Variovorax paradoxus: one gene and its partner. The main gene of each other region encodes a partner of the protein of the gene in region 2 in a complex. Links are inferred from orthologs where the notes say so. Each region holds a gene or a part of one and is shown on either strand. Other genes may lie near its edges.

The links.
Region 1: the proteins of rodA (region 2) and mrdA are in contact, whole or in part, in a crystal structure (PDB 6PL5), measured with the Thermus thermophilus proteins. The link is inferred for Variovorax paradoxus from one-to-one orthologs. Residues at the interface, in WP_223903423.1 of Thermus thermophilus: Phe161, Val165, Phe168, Val169, Leu172, Pro198, Tyr199, Glu202, Tyr211, Arg212, Asp213, Gln220, Val221, Gln223, Ser224, Ile226, Ala227, Ile228, Gly229, Ser230, Gly266, Phe267, Val270, Leu274, Tyr277, Gly278, Leu281, Phe285, Leu289, Arg297; in WP_223903432.1 of Thermus thermophilus: Arg4, Ile5, His6, Leu8, Ala9, Phe12, Ala15, Leu16, Leu19, Gly20, Arg22, Ala23, Trp24, Leu26, Gln27, Val28, Tyr31, Tyr34, Leu36, Leu43, Thr45, Asp47, Lys156, Gln157, Gly158, Ser160, Val184, Leu201, Glu202.

The regions. Positions count from the first base shown.
Region 1 is NZ_CP123990.1:477,974-483,567, reverse strand. Bases 1,752-4,671 are described here. They hold mrdA (penicillin-binding protein 2), read right to left. Parts: upstream 4,236-4,671; coding sequence 2,268-4,235; downstream 1,752-2,267. Other genes in these bases: mreD (rod shape-determining protein MreD), read right to left, coding at 4,305-4,671; fahA (fumarylacetoacetase), read left to right, coding at 1,752-2,223. Outside these bases: QHG62_RS02250 (Bug family tripartite tricarboxylate transporter substrate binding protein), read left to right, coding at 1-927; more of fahA, read left to right, coding at 952-1,751; more of mreD, read right to left, coding at 4,672-4,826; rod shape-determining protein MreC, read right to left, coding at 4,823-5,594. UniProt on the Escherichia coli protein: Catalyzes cross-linking of the peptidoglycan cell wall. Responsible for the determination of the rod shape of the cell. Is probably required for lateral peptidoglycan synthesis and maintenance of the correct diameter during lateral and centripetal growth.
Region 2 is NZ_CP123990.1:4,775,172-4,780,793, reverse strand. Bases 1,306-4,253 are described here. They hold rodA (rod shape-determining protein RodA), read right to left. Parts: upstream 3,385-4,253; coding sequence 2,227-3,384; downstream 1,306-2,226. Other genes in these bases: QHG62_RS22960 (sensor histidine kinase), read right to left, coding at 3,417-4,253; QHG62_RS22970 (M20 aminoacylase family protein), read left to right, coding at 1,306-2,224. Outside these bases: QHG62_RS22975 (tripartite tricarboxylate transporter substrate binding protein), read left to right, coding at 31-1,032; more of QHG62_RS22970, read left to right, coding at 1,043-1,305; more of QHG62_RS22960, read right to left, coding at 4,254-5,273; QHG62_RS22955 (response regulator transcription factor), read right to left, coding at 5,270-5,622. UniProt on the Escherichia coli protein: Peptidoglycan polymerase that is essential for cell wall elongation. Also required for the maintenance of the rod cell shape. Functions probably in conjunction with the penicillin-binding protein 2 (mrdA).

The DNA of each region.
Region 1 (5,594 bases), 4.3 Mb from region 2 along the record:
GCAGCGCCGCTCCTGCTGGCGCACGCGGCAGACTTTCCCTCGAAACCGATCAGGTTCATCGTGCCCTACAGCCCCGGCGGCACCACCGATCTGGTGGCGCGCACGGTGGGCCAGAAGGTGTCGGAGAAACTGGGCCAGCCGGTGCTGATCGACAACCGCGCTGGCGCCGGCGGCAACATCGGAATGGATGCAGTGGCCAAGGCCGCGCCCGACGGCTACACCATCGGCTTCGGCGCCATCTCGACCAATGCGCTCAACCCGCACATCTACAAATCGATGGCCTTCGATCCGCGCACGGACTTCGCGGCGATCAGCCTGCTCGGCACCTCGACCATCGTGCTCGAAGTGCCCGCAGCATCGGCCATCAAGTCGGTGCCCGACCTGATCGCAGCCGCGAAGAAGAACCCCGGCCTGCCCTACGCCACCGCGGGCGCCGGCACCTCGATGAACCTGGCCGGCGTGATGTTCGCGCAGATGACGGGCACCGACCTCGTGCACGTCGCCTACAAGGGCAGCGGCCCGGCCATCACCGACATGCTGGGCAACAACATCGGCGTGATGTTCGACAACTTGCCGGCGTCGCTGCCGCACATCCAGGCCGGCAAGCTGCGCGCGCTGGCCGTGGCCGGCCCCGTGCGCTCGCCCTCGCTGCCCGACGTGCCGACGATGGCCGAAGCCGGGCTCAACGGCTATGCGCTCGATCCGTGGTTCGGCGTGTACGGCCCTGCGAAGCTGCCGGCACCGATCGTGAAGGCGCTGAACGAAGCCTTCGTCGAAGCGCTGGCAATGCCCAACGTGAAGGCCAAGCTGCAGCAGGCCGGTTTTTCGCCGCGCGGCTCGACGGCGCAGGAGCTGACGACGCTGACCGAAGCCGAATACAAGCGCCTTGGGGAAGTGGCCAAGAAGGCCGGCATGACCGCAGATTGAACCGAAATCACAGAAAGACATTGCATGACCATCGCACTGAACGCCACCCACGACCCGAAGCTGCGCAGCTGGGTTGCCTCGGCCAATGAAGCCGGCTGCGACTTCCCGATCCAGAACCTGCCCTTCGGCCGCTTTCGCGCGGCGGGCAGCAGCGAGGCTTTTCGCATCGGGGTTGCCATCGGCGACCAGGTGCTCGACCTGAAGGCCGCAGGCCTGGTCGACACCGACGACATGAACGCGCTGATGAACGCCAGCGTGAAGGACCGCGAGACACTTCGCGCGACAATTTCGGCGGGCCTTGCAGAGGGCAGTGGCAAGCAAGCCGCATGGTCGAAGGCGCTGATGCCGCAGGCCGCGGCCGAGCTCACCGTGCCCTGCCGCATCGGCGACTACACCGACTTCTACACCGGCATTCACCACGCCACCACCATCGGCAAGCTGTTCCGCCCCGACCAGCCGCTGATGCCCAACTACAAGTGGGTGCCCATCGGTTATCACGGCCGAGCCTCGTCGATCGTCGTGAGCGGGCAGGTCTTCAAGCGCCCGCAGGGGCAGACCAAGGCCCCCGATGCGGCAGAGCCCAGCTTCGGCCCGTCGAAGCGGCTGGACTACGAACTGGAACTGGGCTTTTTCATCGGCCGCGGCAATGCGCTCGGCGAGCCGATTGCCATCGGCGAGGCCGAAGAGCATCTGTTCGGCGTGACGCTGCTCAACGACTGGTCGGCGCGCGACCTGCAGGCCTGGGAATACCAGCCGCTCGGCCCTTTTCTCTCGAAGAACTTTGCGAGCACGCTGTCGCCGTGGATCGTGACGATGGAAGCGCTGGCGCCGTTCCGCGCCAGGTTCGAGCGGCCGGCCGGAGACCCGCAGCCGCTGCCTTACCTCGATGCGCCGTCGAACCGCGAAAGCGGCGCGCTCGACATCACGCTCGAAGTGCTGCTGCAGACCGCGAAGATGCGGGCCGCGGGTGAGGCGCCCGTGCGGCTCACGCGGGGCAACACCACCGAGGCCGCCTATTGGACCGCGGCGCAACTCGTCGCGCACCACACGGTGAACGGCTGCAACCTGCAGCCCGGCGACCTGCTGGGTTCGGGCACGCTCTCGGGCCCGAAACCCGACGAGGCCGGCTCGCTGATAGAGCTCACGCTGGGTGGCAAACAGCCGATCACGCTCCCCAACGGCGAGAAGCGCACTTTCCTTGAAGACGGCGACACGCTGGTCATCCGCGGCTACTGCGAACGCGAAGGCGCGGTGCGCATCGGCTTGGGTGAAGTTGCCGGAACCGTGATCGCCTGAGGTCCGCGTGTTGTTCCCTCCCCCTCCGGGAGAGGGAACAAGATTCAGGGCGCGGGCGCGGCAGCGGTGGCCGCCGGCCAAGCCACTTCACTCGCCACACGCGGCTTGCCGATCGGCGCACCGGCTTTGCCGATCCTGATGGCGGCCATGTCGGCCTCACTCGGGTACTGGTCCATCAACACGTAGTCGAACACTCGCCGCGCGATAGGTGCCGCGGCCCCGGCCCCCCAGCCGGCGTTCTCGACGATCACCGCCAGGGCGATCTTCGGGTTGCTGACCGGCGCAAACGCCATGAACAACGCGTGATCGCGCTGGTGCTCTTCGAGCGCGCGGGCGTTGTACTTGGTGTTTTGCGCCTGCGTCACAGCTTGCGCCGTACCCGTCTTGCCGGCCGCCTGGTAGCCCGCACCGGCAAACACACTGCGCGCAGTGCCGCTGGTGACCACGCTGGTCAGGCCTTCGCGAATCACCGCCACGTTGGCGGCGGTGTAGCCGAGGTTCTCCGCCGGCGGCTGGGGCAGCGGCGCAACCTGTCCGCTCACGGTATTGCGCGTGGCCAGCGCCAGGTGCGGCTTGTGCTTCATGCCGCCGTCGGCCACGATGGCCGTTGCCTGCGCAAGCTGCAGCATGGTGAAGGCGTTGTAGCCCTGGCCGATGCCCAGCGAAATGGTTTCGCCTGCGTACCACTTCTTCTGCTCGGGCCGCTTGTAGGCGTTGCGCTTCCACTCGGTGCTGGGCAGCACGCCGCGCACCTCGCCGCCCAGGTCGATGCCGGTGATCTGGCCGAAACCCAGCGGCTTCATGAAGTCGTGGATCAGGTCCACGCCCATCTCGTTGGCCAGCGAGTAGTAGTAGATGTTGCTCGACAGCTGGATCGAGCGCCGCATGTCGACGCCGCCGATATTGCCTTCGGGGCTGCCGAAGCGGTGGCCGCCGAAGTTGAAGTATCCCGGGTCGTTCACCACCACGCTGGCACCGCGCTTGCCGGTTTGCAGTGCGGCCAGCGCCATGAAGGGCTTGTAGGTCGAGCCGGGCGGATAGGTGCCGCGCAGCGCGCGGTTGAGCAGCGGCTTGTCGAGCGACTCGCTCAGCTCTTTCCAGCTTTCGGTGTCGATGCCCTCGACGAAAAGGTTCGGGTCGAAGGTCGGCTTGCTCACGAAGGCCAGCACCTCGCCGGTCTTGGGATCGATGGCCACCAGCGCGCCGCGGCGGTCGCCGAACATGTCTTCGACCAGCTTCTGCAGCTTGATGTCGAGCGACAGCATCACGGTATTGCCCGGCGTGGCCGGATGGCTGGCAAGCCGCCGCACCGCGCGGCCGCCGGCCGAGGTTTCCATCTGCTCGACGCCGGTCTGGCCGTGCAGCGTTTTTTCGTAGCTCTGCTCGATGCCGAGCTTGCCGATGTAGTCGGTGCCCTTGTAGTTGGCCTGGTCTTCCTCGGCCCAGTCTTCCATTGCGGTCTTCTCGCGCTGGTTGATGCGGCCGATGTAGCCGAGCACGTGCGATGCGACCTCGCCATGCGGATAGTTGCGGAACAGCCGCGCCTTGATTTCAACGCCCGGGAACCGGTAGCGCTGCGCAGCGAAACGGGCAACTTCCTCGTCGCTCAGGCGCGTGCGGATCGGAATGGAGTCGAAGCTGCGCGAGTCTTCGCGCAGCCGCTTGAAGCGGCGGCGGTCGCGCGGCGAAACCTCGAGCACCTGCGTCAGGCTGTCGATGGTCTCTTCGACGTCGCCCACCTTGGAAGGCGTGATCTCCAACGTGTAGGCTGAATAGTTGGAAGCCAGCACGATGCCGTTGCGGTCCAGGATGAGACCGCGGTTGGGCACCACCGGCACCACCGCCGTGCGATTGCTCTCGGCCTGCTCGGCCAGGTCTTCGTGCCGCACCACCTGCAGGTAGACCAGCCGCGTCCCCAGCAGCCCGAACGCGAAGAGCACCGCCATGCCGATCACGATCACGCGGCGCTTGAAGCGCGCGAGGTCGGCGGCAACATTGCGGATTTCGGTCATGGCGGCGTGAGCTTAGGCGCGTGCAGGCGGGTTGGCAAATGCGTGGGCAAGTGCGCGGACTGCAATAGGCTAGAGGGGACGGTTCTCGTCGGGTTCCGGGGTGCGGCGCTGGGGCGCCAGCAGCAGCGCCGTTGCCAGCGGCCACAGCAAGGCTTCAATGGCCGGCGAAGCCAACACCCACCAGCCCGGAAAAATGCCGCCGCCGATCATCCGCGTGGCGACTTCGATGAGCTGCGAGAGCGCAAAGAGCGGCAGCACCTGCAGCGCCTGCGACGCTACGGGGTACCAAAGCAGGCGCCGATGGATGGTGATCGCGAAGAAGCCCAGCGTGGTGTAGGACAGCGCATGCTGGCCCAGCATCGACGCCTGGTGCACATCCATGCACAGGCCGAAGACGAACGCCGCGCCAATGCCCACGCGCATGGGCTGGTGCACACCCCAGAACACGATGGCCAGCGCGAGCAGGTCGGGCATCCACGCGGCGCGGCCGATCGGGATCATGTTGATGAGCAGCGCCACCACCAGGCTCGACCACATGAAGAGCGGGCTGACGGGCAGCAGCAGCTGCTGTTGGCCGGGGCGTTTGATCATCGGGCGCGCTCCGCGGCTTTCTTGTCGGCCTTGTCTGCTTTTGCCGCCGGCTTGGGCTCGGGCTTCTTGCCGCGCGCAGGGGCGGCCGGCGCTGGCGGTGCCGCGGGCGCTCCGGTGGGCGACAGCACCAGCACGTAGCGCGCGGCAGTCACGCGGGCAAGCGGCACGCAGTAGATGCGCGCGAAGGCCGAATCGGCGCGGCGCTCGATGCGCTCGATCTTCGCAACCGGCAGGCCCGGCGGATAGACGCCGTCGACGCCGCTGGTGGAAAGCAGGTCGCCCTCTTGCAGGTCGGCATTGGCGGCCATGAAGCGCAGCTCGAGTCCGGAGCCGTGCGCCGATGCATCGCCGAAGGCGACGCTGCGCACGCCGGTGCGGGTGTTCTGCACCGGAATGGAAAGATCGCGGTCGATGACCAGCGTGACCTCGCTCGTGAAGGGCTGCACCTGCGTCACCTGGCCGAGCACCCCGTTGGCATCGATCACCGGCGAACCGGCTGCCACGCCATGCGTGAGGCCCTGGTCGATGACGATCTTGCGCGTGTACGGGTCGGCGGCGTCGTAGAGCACCTCGGCCGCGCGGCCAGGCGCTTGCGTGGTCTGCCGCAGTTCGAGCAATGCGCGCAGGCGCGCGTTGTCCTGCGCGAGCGTGTCGGCCTGGCTTGCACGTTCGGCCTGCAGCATGAGGGCCTTGCGGGCTTCTTCTTCGTTGCGCTGGGCCTTTTGCAGGTCTTCGAAGTAGCGGCTGCCGCCCATCACCAACTGCACC
Region 2 (5,622 bases):
AATCGCCCTCAACCCACGAAAGCGACACACATGACGACGACGAAGTCCTTCTTCCGCAGGCGCAACCTGCTCGCCTGCGGCTTGCTGGCGGCCACCGGCGCCGCGGCACTCGCGCAGCAGCAGCCTTATCCGGCCAAGCCCATCAACCTCATGGTTCCGTATCCCGCGGGCGGGCCTTCCGATGCCACGGCGCGCATCTTCACGGTACCGCTGGGCCGCGAACTCGGGCAGCAGGTGATCGTGGAGAACCTGGGCGGCGTCAGCGGCGCCCTTGCCGCGCAGAAAGTGCTTTCCGCGCCGGCAGATGGCTACTACGTCTTTCAGGGCTCGCCCAACGAGGTCATCCTTTCGCCGCTCGCGAATGCGGCCGTGAAGCTCAAGGCCGAGGACTTTCGCCTGGTGGCACCGGTGGCCGAGGCGGTAATGGTGTTCGTGGCGCGCAAGGACCTGCCGGCCAACAGCGTCGACGAGCTCATTGCACTGGCCCGCAAGTCGTCCGCCGAGCCGCTGAGCTACGGCAGCGTAGGCATCGGCTCGCTCTACCACCTGCTGCTCGAAAAGGTACAGCTGCAGACGGGCATCAAGCTCAACCATGCGCCCTACAAGGGCAACGCGCCGCTGCTGCAGGACATCGGCGGGGGCCAGGTCGACTTCGCGGTGCTGGTCTACAGCGCGGCGATGGGAGCGCTGGCCGAGCAAGGCCGGCTAAAGGTGATCGGGCAACTGGGCGCTCGCCGCTCCGAACTCCTGAAGAACGTGCCCGCAATGAGCGAGAGCAAGGAACTCAAGGACTTCGACTACAAGACCTGGAGCGGCTTCCTGGTGCCCAGGAAGACGCCGGAGGACGTCGTGCAGCGCCTGCACAAGGCAATTGGCGCCACACTGGTCGATGCGGGCGTGCGCTCGCAGCTTGCGGCACAGACGCAGTTGGCCTCGGCCCCCACCTCGCTGGCCGAAGCACAGAAATTCTTCGAAAGCGAAACCGCACGCTACCGCGACATCGCAAAGTCCATCCACCTGCAACCCCAATAGGCACCACTGCATGAACAACCTGATTGAAGACTTGCAGCACCACGCCGAAGAATTCATCGGCATTCGCCGCGACATCCACCGCCACCCGGAACTGGCTTTCGGCGAACACCGCACCGCCGCGCTGGTCGCCGAGAAATTGCAGGCCTGGGGCTACGAGGTGGCACAGGGGCTGGGCGGCACCGGCGTGGTGGGCCGTCTGGTCCGCGGAGACGGAGCGCGGCGCCTGGGCATTCGCGCCGACATGGATGCATTGCCCATCGACGAGGCCACCGGCCTGCCCTACGCCAGCTGCAATCACGGCGTGATGCACGCCTGCGGCCACGACGGCCACACCGCAATGCTGCTGGCCGCGGCGCACCACCTGGCCGCGCGCGGGCGTTTCTCCGGCACGCTCAACCTGATCTTCCAGCCTGCCGAAGAAGGCGGCGGCGGCGCGCTTCGCATGATGGAAAACGGCCTGTTCGACAGGTATCCGTGCGACGCCATCTTTGCCATGCACAACATGCCGGGCCTCTCGCAAGGCCGGTTTTCGCTGCGCGAGGGTGCCGCCATGGCTTCTTCCGACTACGCCACCGTGGTGATCGAGGGCGTGGGAGGGCACGGCGCCATGCCGCACCGCACCGCCGACCCGGTGGTGGCGGCAGCCAGCATCGTCATGGCGCTGCAAAGCGTGGTCTCCCGCAATATCGACCCGCTCCAGATGGGCGTGGTCACGGTGGGTGCCATCCACGCGGGCAAGGCCAACAACGTGATTCCGGCCAGCGCGACGCTGGAGATCAGCATGCGGGCGCTCGACCGCGAGGTGCGCGCGCTGCTCGAAAATCGCGTAAAGGCCGTCATTGCCGCGCAGGCCGAGAGCTTCGGCTGCAAGGCCGTGATCGACTGGCGCAAGGGCTATGCGGTGCTGGTCAACACGCCGGCCGAAACGGATTTCGCGCGGCAGGTTGCGGTGGAACTGGTGGGAGCCGAATGCGTGACACCGCAAGGCCCGCCGCTGACTGGCAGCGAGGACTTCGCCTTCATGCTCGAACAGGTGCCGGGCAGCTACCTGCTGATAGGAAATGGCGACGGGGACAGTGCCGGGGCCTGCATGGTCCATAACCCTGGCTACGACTTCAACGACGACAACGTTGCGCTCGGAGCCGCGTATTGGGTGCTGCTGGCCGAGCGCTTCCTGGCCGGCACAGGCTGAAGCTAGTTCGACTGGGACAGCTTCCTGGCCCGGGCGATCGACATCAAGATGCCCAGCCCCAGCCCCAGCGTCACCATGGCAGTACCGCCGTAGCTGATGAACGGCAGCGGCACGCCCACCACGGGCAGGATGCCGCTCACCATGCCCATGTTGACGAAGGCATAGGTGAAGAAAATCATCGTCACCGCCCCGGCCAAGAGCCGGGAGAACAGCGTGGTGGCGTTGGTCGCAATGGCCAGCCCGCGAAAGATCAACAGGATGAAAGCCGCAATCAGCGCAAGGTTGCCCACGAGGCCGAATTCCTCGGAATACGCGGCAAAGATGAAGTCGGTGGTGCGTTCGGGAATGAATTCGAGGTGCGTCTGCGTGCCCTGCATGAACCCCTTGCCGCCCACGCCGCCCGAACCGATGGCGATCATCCCCTGGATGATGTGGAACCCCTTGCCCAGCGGATCCTTGCTCGGGTCGAGCAGTGTGCAAACGCGCTGCTTCTGGTAGTCGTGCAGCACCCGCCAATCGACGCCATCGGCGCACAGCTGCGACTCGAAGCCCACGATCAGCGTGATGGCCACGGCGCCAATCACCACTGGCGGCACGATGAGCTTCCACGGCAGCCCGGCGAAAAAGATCACCGCCAGACCGGCGGCAAGCACCAGCAGCGAAGTGCCCAGGTCGGGCTGCTTCATGATGAGCCCGACCGGAATGGCCAGCAGCACCGTGGCCACCACGAAATCGAGCGGCCTCAGCTGGCCCTCCCGGCGCTGGAACCACCAGGCCAGCATCAGCGGCATTGCAATCTTGAGGATTTCGCTGGGCTGGATCACCACGCCGACGTTGATCCAGCGCGTCGCGCCCTTTTTCGTGATTCCGAACAGCGCAACGGCAACCAGCAGCGACACCCCCGCCACGTAGAGCGGCACTGCGAACATCATCAACCGCTGCGGCGGCACCTGGGCCACCACGAACATGATGAAGCCGGCCAGCAGCATGTTGCGCCCATGATCCGCAAAGCGCGAGCCGTGGTCGTAACCCGACGAATACATGGTCAGCAACCCGGCAAATGCCAGCAACAGCACGGCAAAGGCCAGAAAGCCGTCGAAGCCCTGGAAGATGGGCGCGACGCGGCGCGCCAGGGAGGGCTGATTGAACACGGCGGACATGGGGCTGGATTATCCGCGCCCCGCAACGCCCGTCAGTCGAATTCGAGTTGAACGACCGTGCGCCCCACTCGGCTTTCGACCGCAAGCCGAGCGCCGACCGCGCCGGCCTGCTCCGCCAGCGCCCGGGGCACCCGCGCTGCGTCGAAGCCCCGTCCGTCATCGATCACGCGCAGTTGCACCGCGCCGGCCGCCGGTTGCGCCTCGATGCGGAGCGTTTTGGCCTGTGCATGCTGCAGCACGTTGGAAATGGCCTCGAAGAGCAGGAACTGCAGTTGCCGCATGCCCTGCGCGTCCAGCCCCCTGACCGTGGGCACCTCTTCCACGCCCCACTCCAGCCTGATGCCCGCGGCCGCAAGGCGCGGTTCCAGCCGGTAGCGCAGCGCCGCCAGCAGGGCGCCGACATCGCCCGGCGGCAGGTGAATGGAGTCGATGGACAGCTTGAGCTGGTCGAGCGAGTCCTGCAGGGTCCGCAGCAGCTCCTCGGGGCTGGTCTGGCCCGACTGCAGCTGCCGGATGGCCGAGCTGATGCGCGAACCCACGCCGTCATGCATGTCGCGCAGGATGCGTTCGCGCTCATGGGTGCGGGCCTGGTCGCGCGCCACCTGCTCCAGCGCCGCAAAGGTCGATGCAAGCTCGCGTTCGCGCTGCGCCACCCGCTCGGCCAAAGCCGCAACCGAACCCCGCGCCTCGATGCTTGCGGCGTGAAAGCGCCTGAGCACGATCAGCAGCAGTGCAACGCCGAAGAAAACGGACGAATAGCGCACCCAGGTGGTCTCGCCGTAGGAGTCGCTCAGGCGAATCACCAGCCAGTCCCTGATGCCGAAGCCCAGCGTTACCAGCGCGGCGGCCGCCACCAGCAGGCGCTCCATGGTCGGCCGCCTGACCGTCCCCACCACAAAGGCCGAGACGAACAGCGTGATGAACACGATTTCTCCCGCGAGCCAGCCGGTGAGCCAGTACGGCTCTTCACGGAACAGCGCCATCGAGCTGGCGCCGATGGTTCCGGCCACCACGCCCGCCATGGGCCAGCGCAGCCAGCGCAAGCGGGGCCGGCCGTCCCAACCCGCAAGGTGATAGCAGAACATCATGGCGGAGGCCATCCAGCCGGCGTAGCAGGCGGCCATGAGCACACCCCAGGCCGGCCAGGGAAGGGGCGGTTCGGCAATCACGCCGTCGGCCACCCGCAGGGCCCAGCAGAATTCGGCGAGCGCGGCCCAGAAATAGATGCTTTCGCGCCGATGCCCCGCCACGGCTTCGACATCGACCTGCGTAAGCCACAGCGCCAGTGCAATGCCCCCGACGATGAGACTGAAAGCGGTCAGGAGCACCGAGCCGGTAAAACGCCAGCCATAGGCACTCTCGAATAGATCGGTGCGTACCGGCGTGGCCGGCCCGATGGTCACGCGCGACAGACCCGCCCGCCGGGCGCCGTCGGCGCGGATGCGAATCCGGATATGGTTGTCGCCCGCCTTCAACAGGTGCCCGGGAACCGGCACGTAGATGGGCGCCTTGGCGTAGTCAGCGCCGTTGCCGCGGCCGAGGTCGCCATAGACCTGGAGCAACGCGTCGTTGAGCGACACCTCGAACACGTTGCCGGCACGGGGAATGAAGATGCCCCACGGCGTCTCGGGCACAGCATCGAGCGTAAAAGGCAGCTCGAAGCTCGCGAAGCCGGGGCGACCCTGGTGCTTGCGATCCCAGTGATAAGAAAGCTCGACCGCCGCCGTGTGCGTGGCGCCGTCGACAGTGACGGTCGCCGTGCCGCTGCGCAGTTCAATGGGGCCTTCCGCCGCTGCGGCGCCCGCCGCTGCCATCAAGGCTACCGCGAACCAAAGCGCGAGCAGCGCCCCCCACGGCTTTGCGAACAGGCCCCCCGCCACACGGTTCACCCGGGATGGGAAAGCAGGCCGAGCCGCGTGGCCTCGAACACCGCCTCGCTCTTGGAGTGCACCGCCAGCTTGCCGTAGAGATTCTTGATGTGGGTCTGCACCGTGTGCACGCTCAAGCTCTTGAGCCGGGCGATTTCCGCGTAGGAAAAGCCGCGCGCTATGAGCGTCAGCACCTCGTGTTCGCGAGCGGAGAGCAGGCTGGGCGCTGCGCTGTCGGCAGCCGCCTGGGGCACTGCCGCGACGGGCGTGCCCGCCAGTTGCAAGCTGCGGTACTTGGCAAGAACCCGCCGCGCGATCATGGGCGAGATCGGCGAGGCGCCGGCCTTCATCTCGACGATGGTCTGCGCAA